4 regions of the Rhizobium sp. BT04 genome follow, and region 1 is predicted to be linked to each of the others. Evidence: predicted binding sites of a transcription regulator. Region 1 holds the regulator's gene; each other region holds the start of a gene.
The links. Region 1 encodes LexA, which represses DNA repair genes until DNA is damaged. Its sites were predicted from a motif close to TGTTCNNNNTGTGTTCNG; they were not measured.
Positions count from the first base shown of each region.

Region 2: the regulator LexA is predicted to act here: its motif matches at 1,894-1,911, upstream of QMO82_RS16505 (putative DNA modification/repair radical SAM protein).
Region 3: the regulator LexA is predicted to act here: its motif matches at 3,038-3,055, upstream of QMO82_RS22600 (ImuA family protein).
Region 4: the regulator LexA is predicted to act here: its motif matches at 2,703-2,720, upstream of QMO82_RS24670 (YifB family Mg chelatase-like AAA ATPase).

Region 1 is NZ_CP125652.1:488,665-493,398, reverse strand. It holds gene eno (phosphopyruvate hydratase) at 1-36, opposite strand, end outside; gene kdsA (3-deoxy-8-phosphooctulonate synthase) at 179-1,024, opposite strand; gene QMO82_RS10955 (VOC family protein) at 1,021-1,917, opposite strand; gene lexA (transcriptional repressor LexA) at 2,113-2,832, shown strand; gene QMO82_RS10945 (ComEC/Rec2 family competence protein) at 2,813-4,734, opposite strand, start outside.
Region 2 is NZ_CP125652.1:1,607,440-1,612,173, reverse strand. It holds gene QMO82_RS16520 (dicarboxylate/amino acid:cation symporter) at 1-17, shown strand, start outside; gene QMO82_RS16515 (glycosyltransferase family 4 protein) at 87-1,145, opposite strand; gene greA (transcription elongation factor GreA) at 1,173-1,649, opposite strand; gene QMO82_RS16505 (putative DNA modification/repair radical SAM protein) at 1,917-3,149, shown strand; gene QMO82_RS16500 (UdgX family uracil-DNA binding protein) at 3,149-4,603, shown strand; gene carB (carbamoyl-phosphate synthase large subunit) at 4,663-4,734, opposite strand, start outside.
Region 3 is NZ_CP125652.1:2,913,370-2,918,103, reverse strand. It holds gene leuD (3-isopropylmalate dehydratase small subunit) at 1-189, opposite strand, end outside; gene QMO82_RS22625 (glyoxalase/bleomycin resistance/extradiol dioxygenase family protein) at 323-745, opposite strand; gene QMO82_RS22620 (hypothetical protein) at 872-1,105, opposite strand; gene QMO82_RS22615 (CoA ester lyase) at 1,245-2,144, shown strand; gene QMO82_RS22610 (DUF1737 domain-containing protein) at 2,144-2,350, shown strand; gene QMO82_RS22605 (metallopeptidase family protein) at 2,476-2,913, opposite strand; gene QMO82_RS22600 (ImuA family protein) at 3,075-4,019, shown strand; gene QMO82_RS22595 (DNA polymerase Y family protein) at 3,931-4,734, shown strand, end outside.
Region 4 is NZ_CP125652.1:3,369,431-3,374,164, reverse strand. It holds gene QMO82_RS24680 (lysozyme) at 1-457, opposite strand, end outside; partial or broken gene QMO82_RS24675 (ATP-binding protein) at 613-936, opposite strand; gene QMO82_RS24670 (YifB family Mg chelatase-like AAA ATPase) at 1,081-2,613, opposite strand; gene gshB (glutathione synthase) at 2,789-3,736, opposite strand; gene QMO82_RS24660 (ABC transporter permease) at 3,821-4,734, opposite strand, start outside.

The DNA of each region.
Region 1 (4,734 bases):
AATCTCGCGGGCGATGATATCGGTGATTGCAGTCATGGGTTCTTCCTGCTCGGTGGGTGATAAGTCGTTCGAAGCCTGTCATAATCGAAGGCGTGCAAATTACAATGGCGCAGTTTTCCGCCTTCGAACCAGCTTGTCCGATCTCGCCTACAGCACGATCATGTCAGGCTGTTGAACGTCAGGCCTTGGCGACCGCGTCGAAGGCGAGCAGCTTTTCCAGAAGCCGCGGCATGTCCTTGAGATAGACCATGTTCGGGCCATCGGAAGGCGCATTGTCCGGGTCCTGATGGGTTTCGACGAAGACGCCGGCAATGCCGGTCGCTACCGCTGCACGCGCCAGCGTTTCCACGAATTCCCGTTGACCGCCGGAGGAATCCCCCTGCCCGCCCGGCTGCGCCACGGAATGTGTGGCATCGAAAACAACGGGGGCGCCCATCGCTGCCATGATCGGCAACGAACGCATATCGGAAACCAGAGTGTTGTAACCGAAGGAGGCGCCGCGCTCGCACAGCAGCACGTTCGGATTGCCGCTGGCGTTGAGCTTCTTCAGGACGTTCTTCATATCCCAGGGAGCGAGGAACTGGCCCTTCTTGACGTTGACGACGCGGCCGGTCTTGGCGGCGGCGATGAGAAGATCGGTCTGGCGGCAGAGAAAGGCTGGAATCTGCAGCACATCGATCACCTCTGCCACTTCGGCGCATTGCTCGGCGGTATGGACATCGGTCAGGACGGGAAAGCCGAATTCCTTCTTCAGGTCGGCAAAGACCTCCATACCCTTTTCAATCCCGATGCCGCGTTCGGCCGAAAGCGAAGTGCGGTTCGCCTTGTCGAACGAGCTCTTATAGACGAGGCCGATGCCGAGCTTTTCGCAAAGCTCCTTCAGCGTGCCGGCGACCATGAAGGCGTGGTCGCGGCTCTCCATCTGGCAGGGGCCGGCAATCAGCGACAGGCGGCCGGCATTTGAAAAGGTGACCTGGCCCTGGCCTTCGCCGATCTTGACTTCGGAATTCGTATCGGTGCTCATCGTGTTTCCTCGAAGGCGAAGAGCGTGCCCTGCCCGGGCGCGGGCTTCACCAGAATGCGATTGTTCTTGCGCGTATACGTCACTCCGTTAGCAGCCAAATGCGCTTCTGTCACGGCAAGATCGGCGACAGCAAAGAGGATTGCCCGGCCGCGCAGGCCGCGGTCGGCGGATGAGACGGCGATCTCGAAATAGGCCTCCAGCCCTTCCGGCGTCATCAGGCTGATTCTCGCATTCGACGCGGCGATATTGACGCCGAAACCGGTTTTCTCGATTGCCGGCTGCGCCGCGACGAGGCTGACGAAGGCGCCGAATGCGGCGGCATCAGGCGCGCAAAGCGCAACCTCGGTTATGCCGATGACGCCATTGGCATGTTTCTCCAGCGCACCACGGTCAGCCGGGAGCGGGTTGATGCGCTGACAGGTGAAGAGGAAGAAATCAGGCGCCCGCAGATCGCTGGCGAAAGCCAATTTGAAGCTGCCGACGCTCTCGGAACCATCCGGCATCATCATCGGCCGGCTGAACTCCAGCATCTCGCCGGCGCTCGATCCCTTGCTGGCGAAATTCTTATGATCACGGGCAGAATCTTCGGTGGCGAAGACGATTGCCGAAAGCCCCTCCTCGCCGCAGCGGAAACGGAAAGCCTGGTTGCGGGCGGTGAAGACATTGCCTTGCCGCGCCGACGTCTCGCTCTCGGCGATGCTCGCAACCCCGAGCGGCTCCAGATAGGTCTTGTCGGCAAAAAAGACGCAGGCATTTTCCGTTCCGAAGGGATGGCGCGCCTCGGCGGCAACGGTAAAGCCGAGCTTGCCGAGCCTTTCGCGCGCCAGATCGATATTGACGACGGGCAGCACGACGTGATCCAGCGGATGCGGTTTGGCGGAATGCGCGTTCATGATATCCCCTCTCGTGGCAAAGCAGAGATGTGTGAGAGTGCCACCCAAGGCAAGACTTGTCCGCCAATCCGGCGAACGAAAATAAAAATCTCAACGAGTTGGCGGCAAGTTTTACGGAAATTTAGCCACTTGCGGAACACATATGGAACATATAGTGTCTGTTCTGGATTTGTTTCAATCAGGGGTCTGACGTCGATGCTCACGCGCAAACAACAGGAGCTTCTCCTTTTCATTCATGAGCGCATGAAGGAGTCCGGCGTTCCGCCGTCTTTCGACGAAATGAAGGATGCCCTCGATCTTGCCTCGAAGTCCGGCATTCATCGCCTGATTACAGCGCTCGAAGAACGCGGCTTCATTCGCCGCCTACCGAACCGGGCCCGGGCACTCGAGGTCATCAAGCTTCCGGAGGCCTACAGCCCCAGCATCCAGCCACGGCGGGGCTTTTCGCCGAGCGTCATCGAAGGCAGCCTCGGCAAGCCCCAGCCGGTCGCCGCTCCCGCTCCTGCCAAACCTGTCGCCGATAACGGCAACTCGGTCTCCGTGCCTGTTATGGGCCGGATCGCCGCCGGCGTGCCGATCTCGGCGATCCAGAACAATACCCACGACATCGTCGTTCCCGCCGACATGCTCGGCTCCGGTGAACATTATGCGCTCGAGGTCAAGGGCGATTCGATGATCGATGCCGGCATCTTCGACGGCGACACCGTGATCATCCGCAACGGCAGCACCGCAAGTCCCGGCGACATCGTCGTTGCCCTCGTCGATGACGAGGAAGCGACGCTGAAGCGCTTCCGCCGCAAAGGCGCCTCGATCGCGCTGGAGGCCGCCAACCCGGCATACGAGACCCGGATCTTCGGGCCGGACCGCGTCAAGGTACAGGGCAAGCTCGTCGGCCTCATTCGCCGCTATCACTGACACCAGACAGGCCGGATTCGGCAAAACTGTTGCTGCGCCAGTCATAGGCGCGATGGCGCATCCATGGCCGCGACAGGGTCTCGAATGCGCTCACGACCTCCAGGCCGGCATCGGTGAAGCGCAACTCCACGGAGCCTGTCCTGCGCAGCGTCTCGCCGGTAAAGAGCGTCCCACCAGAGCGGCAGCTGTTGAAACGCAGGCGGACCGATGTCACGACGATATCGGCCGCATCGCAGGCCGGACCGAGATAGGCGGCATTGTCGATGACGGTGACGATATGGCCATTGCCGAGCCTTGATGTGCACCAGGCCTTCTTGACGCAGGAAAAACGGTTTGCGTCGCCGCCCGCGGCCGCCGCCTGCATCGCCGTCCTCGCTTCGTTCTGCTGATCGCGGGAGAGCCTGACGCGGCGGTCTTCTCCTTCCGGCGGGATAGCGGGACCATCCAGCATCTTCGGCGCTGCATGCGTCGGCAGGACCAGCGCTCGCTGCCACTGGTCGAAGATGAAATCCGGCGGGTTTTCACGGTTGGAAGCGATCGCCGCGACCGCGACGACCGCAACCAGACTACCATCCTCCGAAATCACCAGGTCCGGCGGCCGGGGAACCGGCAGAAGCAGCAGGATAAGAGTCGCGACTGATATGATCGATGTGCCGACATGGCGCAGCCGGGTGCGCAGCAGCGTCAGCAGCAGAAAGCCTGCCACGGCAACAGCGAAATACCAGGCGGGCAAGCGGCCGATGCCGATATCACCGCCCCAGCCGGACACCGTCTTGGCGACCGCAATCACCAGATCGAGGCCGAATCCGACCACCTCCCAGAGGGGAGCGTCCAGACCGAAAGGCATGAGCAACATCGCCAGCAGCCCGGCCGGCATGACGATGAAGGAAATGATCGGCATCGTCGCGAGGTTTGCCGGCAGGCCGTAAGCGGTCAGGCGATGAAAATGCTCGATCGAAAACAGCGCGGTGGAAAAACCGCCGATCAGCGAGGTCAGAAAGACGCCGCCGAAGAAACCGGCGACGGCGACCACCGGCCTGACGATCGGCAGTTTCAGCAAGGCGTTTTCCCGGACACGCCGATCCTTCCACAGCTGATAACCCGATACCAAAGCCAATGTCGCGGCAAAGGACATTTGAAAGCTCGGGCCCAAGACTTCGGAGGGTGAAATGGCGATGATGACCAACGCGGAGAGAACGACATTGCGCAGGCTGATCGATGGCCGATCGAAGAACACGGCAACCAGCATGATGGCCATCATGATAAAGGCGCGTTCGGCCGAGACCCCGAAACCGGAGATCAGGAAATAGGCGGTGACGGCGATGAGCGCGCCGGCGGCGGCGATCTTCTTGGTCGGATAGGCCTGGGCGACGCCGGGAAAGAGGCTGAGCAGCATCCGGAAACCGACGAAGAAGATGCCGGCCGACAACGCCATATTGAGGCCCGAGATCGCAACGATATGGGCAAGGCCGGACTGGCGCAGCGCCTCCGTCGTCGCATTCGAGATGGCGCGCCGCTCATCCGTCACCAGAGCAGCGGCAAAAGCGCCCGTGTCGCCGGGCAGGATCGATCGTATGCGGTCGCCGATGCCGCTGCGCAGCCGGTAGAGCCATTCGAGCAGAGCGTCCGACGTCGACCTGGCAGCCTGCGGGCCTGCCTGCACGTCGACTTTCTCAGGCGCGCCATAGAAGAAACCATTGGCGCCGATGCCATCGAAATAAGCACCGAATGAGAAGTCGTTGAGCGCAGGAAGTGCGGGGCCTGCCGGTGGCGTCAGCCGTGCCCTGCCGGTGATAATGTCGCCGATCTCGAAAGGCGCGTCGGCGCCACGGACGATTGCGGTTATGCGTCCCGGCGGCCGCTTCAACTCCGGCGCCTCCGTGCCCGCGACGGCAAGAATGT
Region 2 (4,734 bases), 1.1 Mb from region 1:
TCCAGCCGGCGGAATAATCGGCCAGTGTTCATGGTCTTGAAAATCTGCAGCGGCCCGTTCTCCAACGGGCCGCTTCTTTTTCCGCTTCAGCCGCGGTTGTCGCCGAGAAGCCTGTTATAGACGGCGCCGATCGCGCTTGCTTCCTTCTCCAGCGCGAAATTCGTCGTGACATGGCGCAGCGCATTCTCGCCATGCGTGATCGCCAGAGCGGGATCGGCGATATAGGGCGCGATTGCCCGTGTCAGCGCCTCGCCATCGCCGGCCGCGACGACCGAACCCGTCTCACCCGTGACGATGAGCTCGGCGTAGGCGCCCGCGTCCGATGCCACCACCGCCGTGCGCGAAGCCATGGCTTCGAGCGGCGTCAGGCCGAAGCCCTCGTTGCGGGAGGGGGCGACGTAGAGGGTCAGGCGGCGATACCAGACCTTGATATCCGGCACTTCGCCGAGGAAGAGGATCCGGTCGCTGAGCCCGGCGGCGGCAACATCGGCCTTGAGCTTGTCGCCGAATGCCGAGTGCTCCGCCGTCACGCGACCGGAGACAACAGCTGTCCATTCCGGATTCTGCGGCAGCAGCTTGATCATCGCCTGGACAAAAAGATCGGTGCCCTTCTGATGGCGCACGCGGCCGAAACAGCCGATGAGATGGCGGCCCGGCAGGCCGGTGGCGGCGATGCCGTCCTCTGCCGTTTCCGGCGGGTGGAACAGGGAAAGGTCGACGCCATGCTGGATGATCGTGTGCGGCACCTCAAGGAACGATCCGGAACGGTCGCTGGTCGCAATCACCGCGTCCATGCGGCGGATCAGCCATTTAGTATAGGCGGTGTGGCGGCGTTGCGCGGCCGAGGTGAAGAGCAGCTTCAGCGGCATGCGCAGGAGATGCCGAAGCAGGATGCCGACGGCCATTTCATTGTTGCGGCGGGCGTGCCAGACACGGCGGCGGCGGCGCGCCGGCGGGCGCCAGAGGCCAAGGAGCTGGCGCCACCGAAGTTTCGGCAGGCCCTCCGGCAGGCCAGGGCCGAGGGTCGCGATCCCAATGCCGAGCCCGATCTGGCAGGGAATGAGCTGGACGATGGTCGACGTGACGCCGGAGAGCCGGCGCTTGAAATTGGGCGCGATGATCTCGACGTCACGCATATCAGGCAAGGGATGGGTCTCGTCTGTGGCGGGCGATCAGCCCCAGGAAACCTGGAGGATTTCGTAGGCCTTGGAGCCGCCCGGCGCATTGACCTCGATGGAATCGCCGACTTCCTTGCCGATCAGCGCGCGGGCGATCGGCGAAGAAATGGAGATGCGGCCGGCTTTGACGTCGGCTTCCTGGTCGCCGACGATCTGGTAGGTCTTTTCTTCCTCGGTGTCCTCGTCGACGAGCTTCACCTTGGCGCCGAACTTGATCTTGTCGCCCGACATCTTCGTGAGGTCGATGACCTCGGCGCGCGCCGTCAGGTCTTCCAGCTCGCTGATGCGGCCCTCATTGTGGCTCTGGGCTTCCTTGGCGGCGTGGTATTCGGCGTTTTCGGAAAGGTCACCATGCGCACGGGCTTCGGCGATCGCCTCGATGATTCGGGGACGCTCCTCCTGCTGACGCCAGCGCAGCTCTTCCTGCAGCTTGACGAAACCACCCGGTGTCATCGGTACCTTTTCAACCATTTTTCTGTCCTTCAATCCTTGTATCCGCCGGTCCTTGCATCAGCAAAGTCAGGTACACACAAAAGAAAACAGGTCCCGAAGGGGAGCTTCGGAACCGTGCCACAATCCTAGTTGAGTGCTTATAGCAGATCGCCAAGGCCGATTTCCAGAAAATTCGCATGAACGAAACGCAACCCGCCCCGGCGTCCGATGGTGCGTCTGAAAAATGGGCAAGGGTGGGATTGCTTGGATTGACTTTGCCCCAAGGAACATATAGTGAACAAACTAATGAAGAAGTCACTAACAGAACGCTTGGCCATCCTTTCCGACGCAGCGAAATATGACGCGTCCTGTGCGTCCAGCGGCACGGTGAAACGCGATTCTCACGCAAGCGGCGGGCTCGGTTCGACCGAGGGATCCGGCATCTGTCATGCCTATGCTCCGGACGGGCGGTGCATTTCGCTGCTGAAGATACTGCTGACCAATTTCTGCATCTACGACTGCGCCTATTGCGTCAATCGTTCGTCGAGCAATGTAGAGCGGGCGCGTTTCACGCCAGAGGAGGTCATCTGGCTGACGTTGGAATTTTATCGCCGCAACTATATCGAGGGCCTGTTCCTTTCCTCCGGCATTATTCGGTCGTCCGATTACACGATGGAGCAGATGGTCCGCATCGTTCGCGAACTGCGCGCGACGCATAATTTTCGCGGTTATATCCATCTGAAGTCGATCCCTGAGGCGTCGCCGCGTCTGATCGAGGAGGCGGGGCTTTATGCCGACAGGCTGTCGCTCAATATCGAGCTTCCGACGGATCACGGCATCACCCGCTTCGCACCGGAAAAGAAGCCTGCCAATATCAGGCGATCGATGGGGGATCTGCGGCTGAAGATCGAGGCCGCCAGCGAACCGACGCTGCAGACGAAGAAGCGCCAGCGTTTCGCACCCGGCGGCCAGAGCACGCAGATGATTGTCGGTGCCGATGGCGCCAACGACGCGACGATCCTTGCGACCAGCGGCCGGCTCTACAGCAGCTATGGTCTGAAGCGCGTCTATTATTCCGCCTTCAGCCCGATCCCGGATTCGTCGAAAAACCTGCCATTGATCAAGCCGCCGTTGATGCGTGAACACCGGCTCTATCAGGCCGACTGGCTCTATCGTTTCTACGGTTTCGGCATCGACGAGATCACGGCGAACCAGGCGGGAGGCATGCTCGATCTCAGCCTCGACCCCAAACTTGCCTGGGCGCTTGCCAACCGGGGCGAATTTCCCGTCGATATCAACAAGGCCGAGCGTGAACGGCTGCTGCGCGTGCCCGGCCTCGGCACCAAGACGGTCAAGGCGATCGTTTCGGCGCGGCGGTTTCGTCGTCTGCGGCTCGACGATCTCCAGCGGCTTGGCGTTTCGATCAAGAAGGTCCAATCCTTCATCTCGGCGGAAGGCTGGTCGCCGCGCCGGCTGATCGACCGGCCGGACCTTCGCACCATGTTCGAGCCGCAACCCGAACAATTGTCGCTGCTGTGATGCGCCGGGTCGTGCTGGCAGGACGCGGGGATCTTGCCGAATGGCGGGATGCCGCTCGCGCTTTCGCGGTCGCCGGCATCTTGCCGGAAGAGATCGATTGGCGCGAAAAAGACGCAGAGGCGGATCTTTCATTCCAACGCGACGCCATGCCGCCACCGCCCGCGGCGACACGCAAGCCGATGACGGTGCCGCCGGCCTTCATCGAGCTGGCGGAGACCGTTCTCTGCCATTCCGATCCGGCGCGGTTTTCCCTGCTTTACCGCCTGCTCTGGCGACTGCAGCTGGACCGGCAAGTGCTCGAAGTGGCATCCGACGAGGATGTCGCCCGTGCTCGGCTGATGGAGAAAAACGTCCGACGCGATGTGCATAAGATGACGGCCTTCGTCCGTTTCAAGGAGGTGGGGCCCGTCTCTGCGGACCGCCGAAAATTCCTCGCCTGGTTCGAGCCGGACCACCATATCGTCGGGCGCACAGCGCCATTCTTCCAACGGCGCTTCACCGACATGGACTGGCTGATCGCCACGCCCAAAGGGTCGGCCGCCTGGGATGGTGAACGGCTGACGATAAACGACGCGCCGTGCGAAAAGCCCAACCTCACCGATGCCACCGATGAACTGTGGCGCACCTACTACGCCAGTATCTTCAATCCGGCGCGGTTGAAAGTGAAGGCGATGCAGGCGGAGATGCCGAAAAAATATTGGAAGAACCTGCCGGAGGCCGATCTCATTCCCGGGCTGATCGCATCGGCAGAGAGCAAGGTGCGGGCCATGGCCGCGCGGGAGGCGACGCAATCGCTGCCTTTTCACGACCGGTTGCAGGAGGCGGCGCGCAACCTTCCCGCCGAGCCTGAAGCACCCGCAGGCACGCTGGGAGCGTTGCGGGCCGAAGCCGCGGTTTGTACACGTTGTCCACTTCATGCCAATGCGACGCAGACGGTGTTCGGGGAGGGGCCGCGCGATGCCGAGGTGATGTTCGTCGGCGAGCAGCCGGGCGATCAGGAGGACATATCAGGACGCCCCTTCGTCGGTCCGGCCGGCCGGTTGCTCGACCAGGTGATATCAGAGGCGGGCATCGACCGCTCGAGGCTCTATGTCACCAATGCCGTCAAGCATTTCAAATATGAGCCGCGCGGCAAGCGCCGCATCCATCAGAAGCCTGACATGGGTGAGGTGACGCATTGCCGCTGGTGGCTCAATCTGGAGATGACGCTGGTCAAGCCGAAGCTCGTGGTTGCCATGGGGGCGACGGCGCTGGCGGCGCTGGCCGACGTCAAGCAGCCTCTCCAGAATATCAGAGGGCAGGCAATGGCGATCGACGCGGGGCGGACGCTGTTCGTGACGGTCCATCCGTCCTATCTGCTGCGTATTCCTGACGAACGATTGAAGGCGGAGGAGTTGGCGCGATTTCGCGACGATATGCTGAAAATCCAGCGGCTTATGGCAATAGCTGGATAAATTGATTCCGGAGCTTCGGAGCAGCATCACCGCTCATCGAGCGGTGATGCTGTCCTGTCTTAGGCGAAATAGCTCTGCAGCGGCCGGACTTCCAGATTGCCGGCCTTCAGCGCCTTGATCGCCTGGGCGGC
Region 3 (4,734 bases), 2.3 Mb from region 1:
CGGCTTGTTCAGCACGAAATCCGGGTTTTCGGAGCCGTCTTCGTTATAACGGGCCTCCGCGAAGAGGCCGGTGCCGAGGCCGGTGCGCTTGATCGTCTTCAGATAATCCTTCGGGATGATCATGTCGGTGTCGATGTTGACGACCGGCAAGGGCGCAGCAACGCCCGTGAGCTTCACGAATTTATCCATGACCCATGCTCCATTTCTGCAAATCTACTTCCTGAATTTGCATCTAGTCCAGTTTTCCGCCGAAATGAAGGAGAATCTTTCTAAAATGGCGGCCACGCGATGTTTCGCGCGGCCTGCCATCGTGCGTGTTTCGTCATTTGGTCGGTGCGTTCAGGCCCCAGAGGACGCCGAACGGGTCGCGAAGCTGGCCGTATCGGTCGCCCCAGAACATCAGTTCGACCGGCATGACGACTTCGGCGCCGGCAGCGACGGCGCGATCCCACCAGAAATCGATATCATCGATCACCAACTGGATGGCGAAGCCTTCATGCCCTTTGAAGGGGTGGCCGTATTCGGGATAGGCATCCGACAGCATGAGGGAGCTGCCGTTGATGTAGAGATGCACATGCATCGTCCGGCCGCTCTCGTCGACCGGCACGGTATAGGCCTCTTCGGCGCCGAAAGCCTTCTTGTAGAATTCGGCGGCTTTCACCGCGCCACCGACCGTCAGATAGGGCAACAGGCCATTCTTGACCGGCGGCATCTTGGTCGGGTTGCTTTCTGTCGTTGCATCCATGCTTGTCCTCCATTCATCTTAGCGCCGGCTGAATGCCTGGCTGCTTCAAGGACGTAGCATGGAAGCATGATCCGACAGTGTCGGCCGAAATTTTTCGGCGAACCAAAATTTTCAGCGAAAAGGTGATCAGAGATCGATGATCGTGCCGCGGCCGTCGTTCCAGACCCGCATCTCCGGCTTACCGTTATTTGCCTTGGCACGGACCGGAGCGGGTTTCATCTTCATCGATAGCGCGCGCCCGACCATGAGTACGGTCAGGATGCCGCCGACGGCAAGTGTCACCGAAAAGGTGAGAAGCAGCATGGCCACGAAAACGGTGGCGCCGGCAAGCATGAGGAAGATGGAGCGAATGTTCTGCATGGGTTTGAGACCTTTCTTCGGAAAGGAATGTGGTCCTTCTCTTTCCTCTCTGCAAGGCAAGCATGGCTTTTTGTTGTTCTGCTGGACGTCTGGCATGGGCTGCTTGCTTCGGCGTGCAAAGCTTGGCACTAATTCGGCCATGAGCCGAAACCCCGTGACCCCCCGCCTGCGCCGTTCGGTGCTGAGCGTGCCTGCCATCAATCCCCGGGCGCTGGAAAAGACCCATGCGGTCGATTGCGATGCGGTGATCTTCGATCTCGAGGATTCCGTGGCGCCGGAAAAGAAGTTGGAAGCGCGGGAAAACCTGAGGCGCTTCTTTTCGGATCGTCCGCTCGAAAATAAGGAGCGGATCATTCGCATCAACAGCCTGTCATCGAATTTCGGCCTGGACGATATGGAGCTGGTGACGGCCCTTGCTCCCGCTGCCGTGCTGCTGCCGAAGGTCGACGAGCCGCAGGATGTCACTGATATCAGCGACCTTCTCTCCGAGGCGGATGCATCGGAAGATCTGCGCATCTGGGCGATGATCGAGACGCCGCGCGGTATCCTGAATGCGGGAGCGATCGCCGAAGCCGGGCGCACGCCGGGCTCGCGGCTCGACTGTCTCGTCGTCGGGCTCAACGACCTGCGCAAGGAAACCGGCGTGCTGGCGCAGCCGGGGCGGGGCTATCTGGTGCCGTGGCTGATGCAGGTCGTGCTTGCGGTCAGCGCTTACGGGCTCGATGCAATCGACAGCGTCTTCAACGATTTCAGGGACGAGCAGGGTTTCGATGCCGAATGCCGGCAGGGCCGGGCCATGGGCTTTGCCGGCAAGATGCTGATCCACCCGGCGCAGATCGAGCCCGCCAACCGGCATTTCGGCCCGGATCCGGCCGCGATTGCGGAAGCCGAGGCGATCATCGCTGCTTTTGCCGATCCCGCCTCCGATGGGTTGAACGTCATCAATGCAGGTGGGCGGATGATCGAGCGTCTGCATCTTGTTCAAGCCGAAGCTCTGGTTCATAAAGCTCGCCTGATTTCTGCAAGAAAGCCCGCCTGATGAAACTCTACCGCTTCCTGACCGGTCCCGACGACGCTTCCTTCTGCCACAAGGTCACCGCTGCCCTCAACAAGGGCTGGTCGCTGGAAGGCTCGCCGACCTATGCCTTCAATGCCGCAACCGGCGCGATGCAATGCGGCCAGGCCGTCGTCAAGTCTGTCGAAGGCAAGGATTACGATCCCGAGATGAAGCTCTCCGAGCAATAGCGCGTTCTGCCGAACGCGCGGCTTAAAGCATGTCGCGCAAAAGTGTGCAGCGGTTTTGCGGCAACGACATGCGTAAAACAAAGAGCTAAAGCGCAAGGAGCGAATCTGAAAGATTGCGACGCGCTTTAGCGTTCGGCGGCTTCCTCGGCGCTGGCCTCGATCCGCTCCATGTCATCGTCGCTCAGCCCGAAATGGTGGCCGATCTCGTGGATCAGGACATGGGTGATGATATCGCCGAGCGTCTCGTCGTTCTCAGCCCAGTAATCGAGGATGGGGCGCCGGTAGAGGCGGATGCGGTTCGGCATCTCGCCGGTTTCCAGCGTGAAACGTTCGGAAATGCCCCTGCCCTCGAAAAGGCCGAGCAGATCGAAAGGGGTTTCCAGCGCCATGTCCTCGAAAACGTCGTCATCGGGGAAATCTTCGATCTCGATCGTGAGGTTGGTCGTCAGCTGGCGGAATTCATCCGGCAGATGGCTGTAGGCCTCCATGGCCAGCGACTCGAAGGTGCTGATCGTCGGCGCATGGCGGTCCCGCCAATCATCGCTCTGGTCTATGCGGGCCATGAATATTCCTTCCTTTGCGGGCCCATATAGAACCTTTATCGCCGATTTTCGAGTGCGGAATCAAAGGCAGGAATAAATTCATAGAAAATGGCCGTTGACTCTTCATTAGCTCTCTGGAATCTATAAGAACATAACAGGAACAAGACGGATCGGAGAACGCCATGGCGCAGCACGCCCTGGCGCGCGAGCGGCTTTTTGCGCTCCGCGAAACCATTGCCCGACTGGAGGGAAGGCCCGCGCCAGCGCTTGCCGCAGCGGAGCAGGAAGCCCTGGCAGAAGGACGTAAGAACCACCAGGAGCGCATTCTGCCGCCCCTACCGTTTGGGGTGGAGTTTCTCGATGGGGCATTGGAAGGCGGCCTGCCGCTCGATGCGATCACCGAATTCCGCTCGGCTCTGTCTCGTGATGCAGGTGCTGCAAGCGGGCTGGCGATGGCTGTTGCCGCGCGGCTGCAGAAACAGGAGGCGGATGCCGGCAGGCTTTTGCCGTTGCTGTGGATCGGCGATGCTGTCGGCACGCTGGAGGCCGGTCGTCCCTATGCTCCCGGGCTTCGGGATTTCGGACTGAGCCCGGAGCGGTTTCTCCATGCCGCGCCGCGCAAGCTGGACGAGGCGCTCTGGCTGGTGGAGGCCGCGGTGGAAAGCGCTGCCTTCTCGGCGGTCATCTTCGAGGTGCGAGGCAATCCCGCCCATTTCGGCCTGACCGAAAGCCGCAGGCTCAGTCTTCGGGCGCGGGCTGCCCGCCATCCGCTCTTTCTCGTCCGCCAGGCCGGGGCGGAGGAGGCAAGCAGTGCGGCCTTCCGCCTGCATGTCGAACCGGGCCCCTCCGCTCTGCGGCCGTTGCCGGACGGATCGAAGCTTTCCGGCAGCATCGGCAATCCGATTTTCCGTCTGACGCTGGAGAAGAGCCGCAATCCGGCCCCGCTCTCCTTTCTTCTGGAGTGGAATCCCCATGAACGCGAATTTCTCCCTGTCGCCGAACCAAACCTCGTTCGTCCTCCAGGCGAACAGTCAGCGCATTCTGGCGATCAGCTTCCCGCATCTGCCAACGGACCGCATCGCCCGCAGGCGATGGGGGCTCTCCTGGCGTTCGAAAGGGCGTCCTGAGACCCCGCCTATCGTCTGTTCCGGCAAACTCAACAATGTCATGCGGCTGACGGCACTGGACGAGTTGGCCGAGAGTCTGGGGCTGAAGAAGGAGTTGGGCGTTGCCGAAGCGCGTGCCATGTACCCAACGCTCGAGGTCGTCGAAGAGGATCCGGTGGCCGACCGCCGGTTGCTGGAGGCAATTGCCGATTGGTGCGACCGTTATACGCCGCTGGTGGCGTTCGACGACAAGGACGGTCTGTTTCTCGACATTAGCGGCTGCGCCCATCTCTTCGGCGGTGAAAAGGCACTTCTCAGGGATGTGCTGTCACGGCTTTTTCATATGGGCTTCGATGCGTGCGGGGCGGTCTCATCGTCGCCGGGCCTTTCCTGGGCCGTGTCCCGCTTCGGGCAAGGCGGCGTGATCGAGGACGAGGAGACGGACCATGTGCTGATGTCCTTGCCGGTTGCAGCCTTGCGGCTGCAAGAACAAACCGTCGATGCCCTGAAGAAGCTCGGTCTGAAATATGTCGGCGACGTCATCGATGCGCCGCGAGCGCCGCTGACCCGCCGGTTCGGCCCGCAGCTGCTTTTGCGTCTCGACCAGGCGCTGGGGCGTGAAGAGGAGCCGGTCTCGCCCCGGCGTCCGGTCGCCAGCCTTTCGGCCGAAAGCCGGCTGATCGAGCCCATCGGCACGGAAGAACAGATCCTGGCCGTCACCAGGCAGGTCGCCCTA
Region 4 (4,734 bases), 1.8 Mb from region 1:
ACTTTTCCTTGCCTACGTTAAACGTGAAAGATGCCAAAGCGCTAAATTGCTCATCCGAGAGATCTACTTTCACATATCGCTGGACTGCGATTCTTGCAGTACGCGTATCTTTCTCCAAAAGCGCGGCTCCGGCCCCCTTTGACAGAGGTCTGGCAAACTCACCAAGATCTATACTCGCACAGGCTTGTAGTGCAATAAGATGGCCATAACCGATGGTACAGTAGGCCGCTGGATCATCATAAGCGGACGGATACCATCCCTCGAAGTACTTTATGAGTTCGCTCGCGATAACTAGTATAGGCCTTGCTTCTACTCCTTTTGACGCACCGCGAGGCTCATTGAAATCTTCAACCTGACTTTGCGAAGGGACGTGGCTTAGCTGTACTTGGCTTTCCGCGTGCGCAGATGCGAGGAACAATATTGATAAAGAACTGGAAAGCGAGAATAGCTTAAGCATAGAAGTCCCCAATTTTTTATTAGTTGTTACCAGGAAAACGCGGTTGCGCAATTAAAAAGTGTAGGTTTGTAATGAAAGTGCCGGTAATAGCGCTAAATTTTCGTTGAAAAACTGCCCGTGAAGGCTGATGAAAAAACAGAATAATGCACCTTAAAAAGATTGTGGCCCCCCGGCGTTGCGATCTCAAGCGCGCGCTTGGCGCTTTCCTGGCCCTTGATCTCGGCAAGATCCGGCAGGTTGGCGGCATTGGCGCGGATCGACGGCTCCGGCCTCGACAGCACCTGCGTGCCGCGGAAATGATTGGCAAGGGCAATCAGGCTGCGGGGTGCGAGAATATCGACATCCGCGCATGCCCAGGCGGCTTCGGGGCCGCTTTCGGCGGGGCAGATCAGCCCCTTGCCCAGCGCATTGGCGCCGATCGCGGCCGGCAGATCGAAATGCGAGCCCCCCTTCAGCAGGCCGGCCAGCGCCAGATTGACCAGCTTCGCCGCAGCACCGGGGCCGAACGCTATCTCTCGACGGCGCTGTCCGGGGGCCTCGGTAACTTAGGCAGGGACTCTGGCCGGGGCTATCCCGGTCAAGTCATCTTCGCAGAGAATCGAGCCGCTCGGCGCCCTTATTTCCTACGCCGCAGCCGTCAGCCTTTCGCCGGCGATCCTGTAGGAGATCGCTTCGGCGAGATGGATGCGGCCGACGGTTGGTTTGCCGTCGAGATCGGCGAGCGTGCGGGCGACCTTGAGGACGCGGTGGTAGCCGCGGGCGGAGAATTTCATCTTTTCGGCGGCGTCGCGCAGCAGCTGGAGGCCACTGGCATCGGGCTCGGCCAGTTTCTCGATCATCGCGGTGGAGCAGCGGGCATTGGTGCCGATGCCTTTTGCCCCGGCGCTTTCGAAGCGTTGCTGCTGGATCTCGCGGGCGCGGGCGACGCGGCGGGCGACGTCGGCGCTGCTTTCCGCCGCCATCGGCCGGATCAGATCGGCGGCGGAGACGGCCGGCACGTCGATGCGGATATCGATGCGATCCATCAGCGGGCCGGAGATGCGGGCCTGGTAATCGCTCATGCAGCGCGGGCCGCGGGCGCAGGTATGTCCCGGCTCGCCGGCCATGCCGCAGCGGCAGGGGTTCATCGCCGCGATCAGCTGGAATTTCGCCGGATAGGAGACGCGGTGATTGGCGCGCGCGATGACGCATTCGCCGCCTTCGAGCGGCTGGCGCAGCGCATCGAGCGCCTGCGGCGTGAATTCGGGAAACTCGTCGAGAAACAGCACGCCGTGATGGGCAAGCGAGGCTTCGCCGGGACGGACGCGCAGGCCGCCGCCGACGAGGGCGGCCATGGTGGCGGAATGATGCGGGGTGCGGAAGGGCCGGCGGTCGGAAAGCTTGCCGCCGGAGAGCTGACCGGCGATCGAGTGGACCATCGACACCTCGAGCAGCTCGGCGGCCGAAAGCGGTGGCAGGATCGACGGCAGCCTGGCCGCCAGCATCGACTTGCCGGAACCGGGAGGGCCGACCATCAAGAGATTATGGCCGCCGGCGGCGGCCACTTCGAGTGCGCGCTTGGCGCTTTCCTGGCCCTTGATCTCGGCAAGATCCGGCAGGTTGGCGGCATTGGCGCGGATCGACGGCTCCGGCCTGGATAGGACCTGCGTGCCGCGGAAATGATTGGCAAGGGCAATCAGGCTGCGGGGTGCGAGGATATCGACATCGGCGCCCGCCCAGGCGGCTTCGGCGCCGCTTTCAGCCGGGCAGATCAGCCCCTTGCCGAGCGCATTGGCGCCGATTGCCGCCGGCAGCGCGCCAGATATGGCGGCGATCGTGCCGTCGAGATTGAGCTCGCCGACGACGACAAAATCCGACAGCGCATCGGCGGGAATGGCGCCGAGGGCAGCCATCAAGGCCAGCGCGATCGGCAGATCGAAATGCGAGCCTTCCTTCGGCAGATCGGCAGGCGCCAGATTGACGGTCACCCGCTTTCCCGGCAGCGCCAGGCCGGAGGCGTGAAGGGCTGCCTGCACGCGCTCACGGCTTTCGGCCACCGCCTTGTCGGGCAGGCCGACGATCTGCATGCCGACCTTGCCGGGAGCGACCATGACCTGCACCTCGACCGGCACACCTTCGATGCCCTGAAATGCCACCGTACTGACACGCGCGACCATATGCCCATCCCTTGTCCCGCAAACTCTTATAGCGCCTGCAACCCTTCAGGGCCAGCGGTTGCAATCTGGCACGGAAACAGGACTAAAACAAGAACAATCAAGGAACGCAGTCAGACATACATTGTGACCGGGGTTGTACCCGGTCATAGCAGGCGCGTGGGGTTACGAGCCGAGATCAGCCGCGCTTGCGCTCGATCGCGTCCCAGAGCAGGCTCGCAATATCGGCGCCGCCGAATTTCTTGACCTCGCGAATGCCGGTGGGAGAGGTGACGTTGATCTCGGTCATGTAATCGCCGATCACATCGATGCCGACGAGCAGGAAACCACGCTCGCGCAGCGCCGGGCCGATGCGGGCGCAGATTTCGCTTTCGCGCGCGGTCAACTCGGTCGCCTCGGCGCGGCCGCCGACATGCATGTTGGAGCGGCTGTCATGTTCGGCCGGCACGCGGTTGATGGCGCCGGCGAATTCGCCGTCGACCAGGATGATGCGTTTGTCGCCCTTGCGCACGTCGGGCAGATATTGCTGGGCAATGAAGGGCTCACGGAACAGCTGGCCGAACATCTCGAGCAGCGAGGAGAGGTTGCGGTCGTCGCGGGTCGAATGGAAGACGCCGGCGCCGCCATTGCCGTAGAGTGGCTTCAGGATGATATCGCCCATCTCGTCGCGGAAGCGGCGGATCTCGGCGGCATCCTTGGTGATCAGCGTCTTCGGCATCAGATCGGCAAATTCGGTGACGAAGATCTTCTCCGGCGAATTGCGCACCCAGGCCGGATCGTTGACGACGAGCGTCTTCGGGTGGATGCGCTCAAGCAGATGCGTCGAGGTGATATAGGCCATGTCGAAGGGCGGGTCCTGGCGCAGCAGCACGACATCCATGGTCGAGAGGTCGACGCGCTCGGGCGTGCCGAGTTCGTAGTGATCACCCTTGATGTCGCGCAGCAGCATCGGCTCGACGCTGGCAAAGAGCTTGCCGTCGCGGAAGCTCAGGCGGTCGGGCGTGTAATGGAACAGCCGGTAGCCGCGCGCCTGGGCTTCCAGGCTCATGGCGAAGGTGGAATCACCTGCGATATTGATGCCTTCGACATGGTCCATCTGGACCGCTACATTGGTGATCTTGGCCATTTCCGTCCCTTCCTGACTGCCGGACAGATGTAGGTCGGCCAGGGCTCAAACGCAACGGCCAATCAAGGGCCTACGCACCCCCGACTAACGCGTCTCGAGGATCCGCATCAGCCGGCCGCGATAGCTGTCGAGAATGACGGCGAGCACGATGACGGCGCCGATGACGATCGGCTTGATATTGTCGTCGGCGCCAAGCAGCTGCAATCCCGTCGACAGGACCTGCAGAATGCAGGCGCCGACCAGCGTGCCGATGATCGAGCCTTTGCCGCCAGAGAGGCTGGTGCCGCCGATGATGACGGCGGCGATGGCATTCAGCTCATAGCCGATGCCGGCAACCGGGCTGCCGACATTGAGGCGGAGCAGATAGACCATGGCGGCAATGCCGGCGGTCAGCCCGGAGATGGTGAAGACCGCGATCTTGTATCGTTTCGGCTGGTGCCCGGACAGCCGCACAGCCTCTTCATTGGTGCCGATCGCAAAGACGAAACGGCCGAAGACGGTGTAGCGCAGCACGAACCAGCCGATCAGGACGACGACGATCGCAATCAGGAAGATCGACGGAAAGATGCCCCAGAAGATCAGGTTGCCGAAATCGACGAAGGGCTGCGGCAGGCCTGTGATCGTCGAATTGTCGCTGACCACGCGGGCCAGGCCGCTGGCGACGTTCAGCATGCCGAGAGTGACGATGAAGGACGGCAGTTTCCATTTCTCGCAGATCCAGCCGTTGACGGCGCCGAGGATGGCGCCGGTGCCCATCGAGGCAAAACAGGCGAGAACAATCGCCTGCCATGGCGAAAACGCCGGATTGATCATGATCGTCGCACCGATCACCGTGCAAAGGGCGAGCAGCGAGCCGACCGAGAGATCGATGCCGCCGACGAGAATGACGAAGGTCATGCCCGCAGCCAGCACGGTGTTGATGGCGATCTGCACGAAGATCTTCAGAAAATTCTCCGGCGTCGCGAAATAGGGCGCCGTCGCCGAGAAAAACGCCAGGA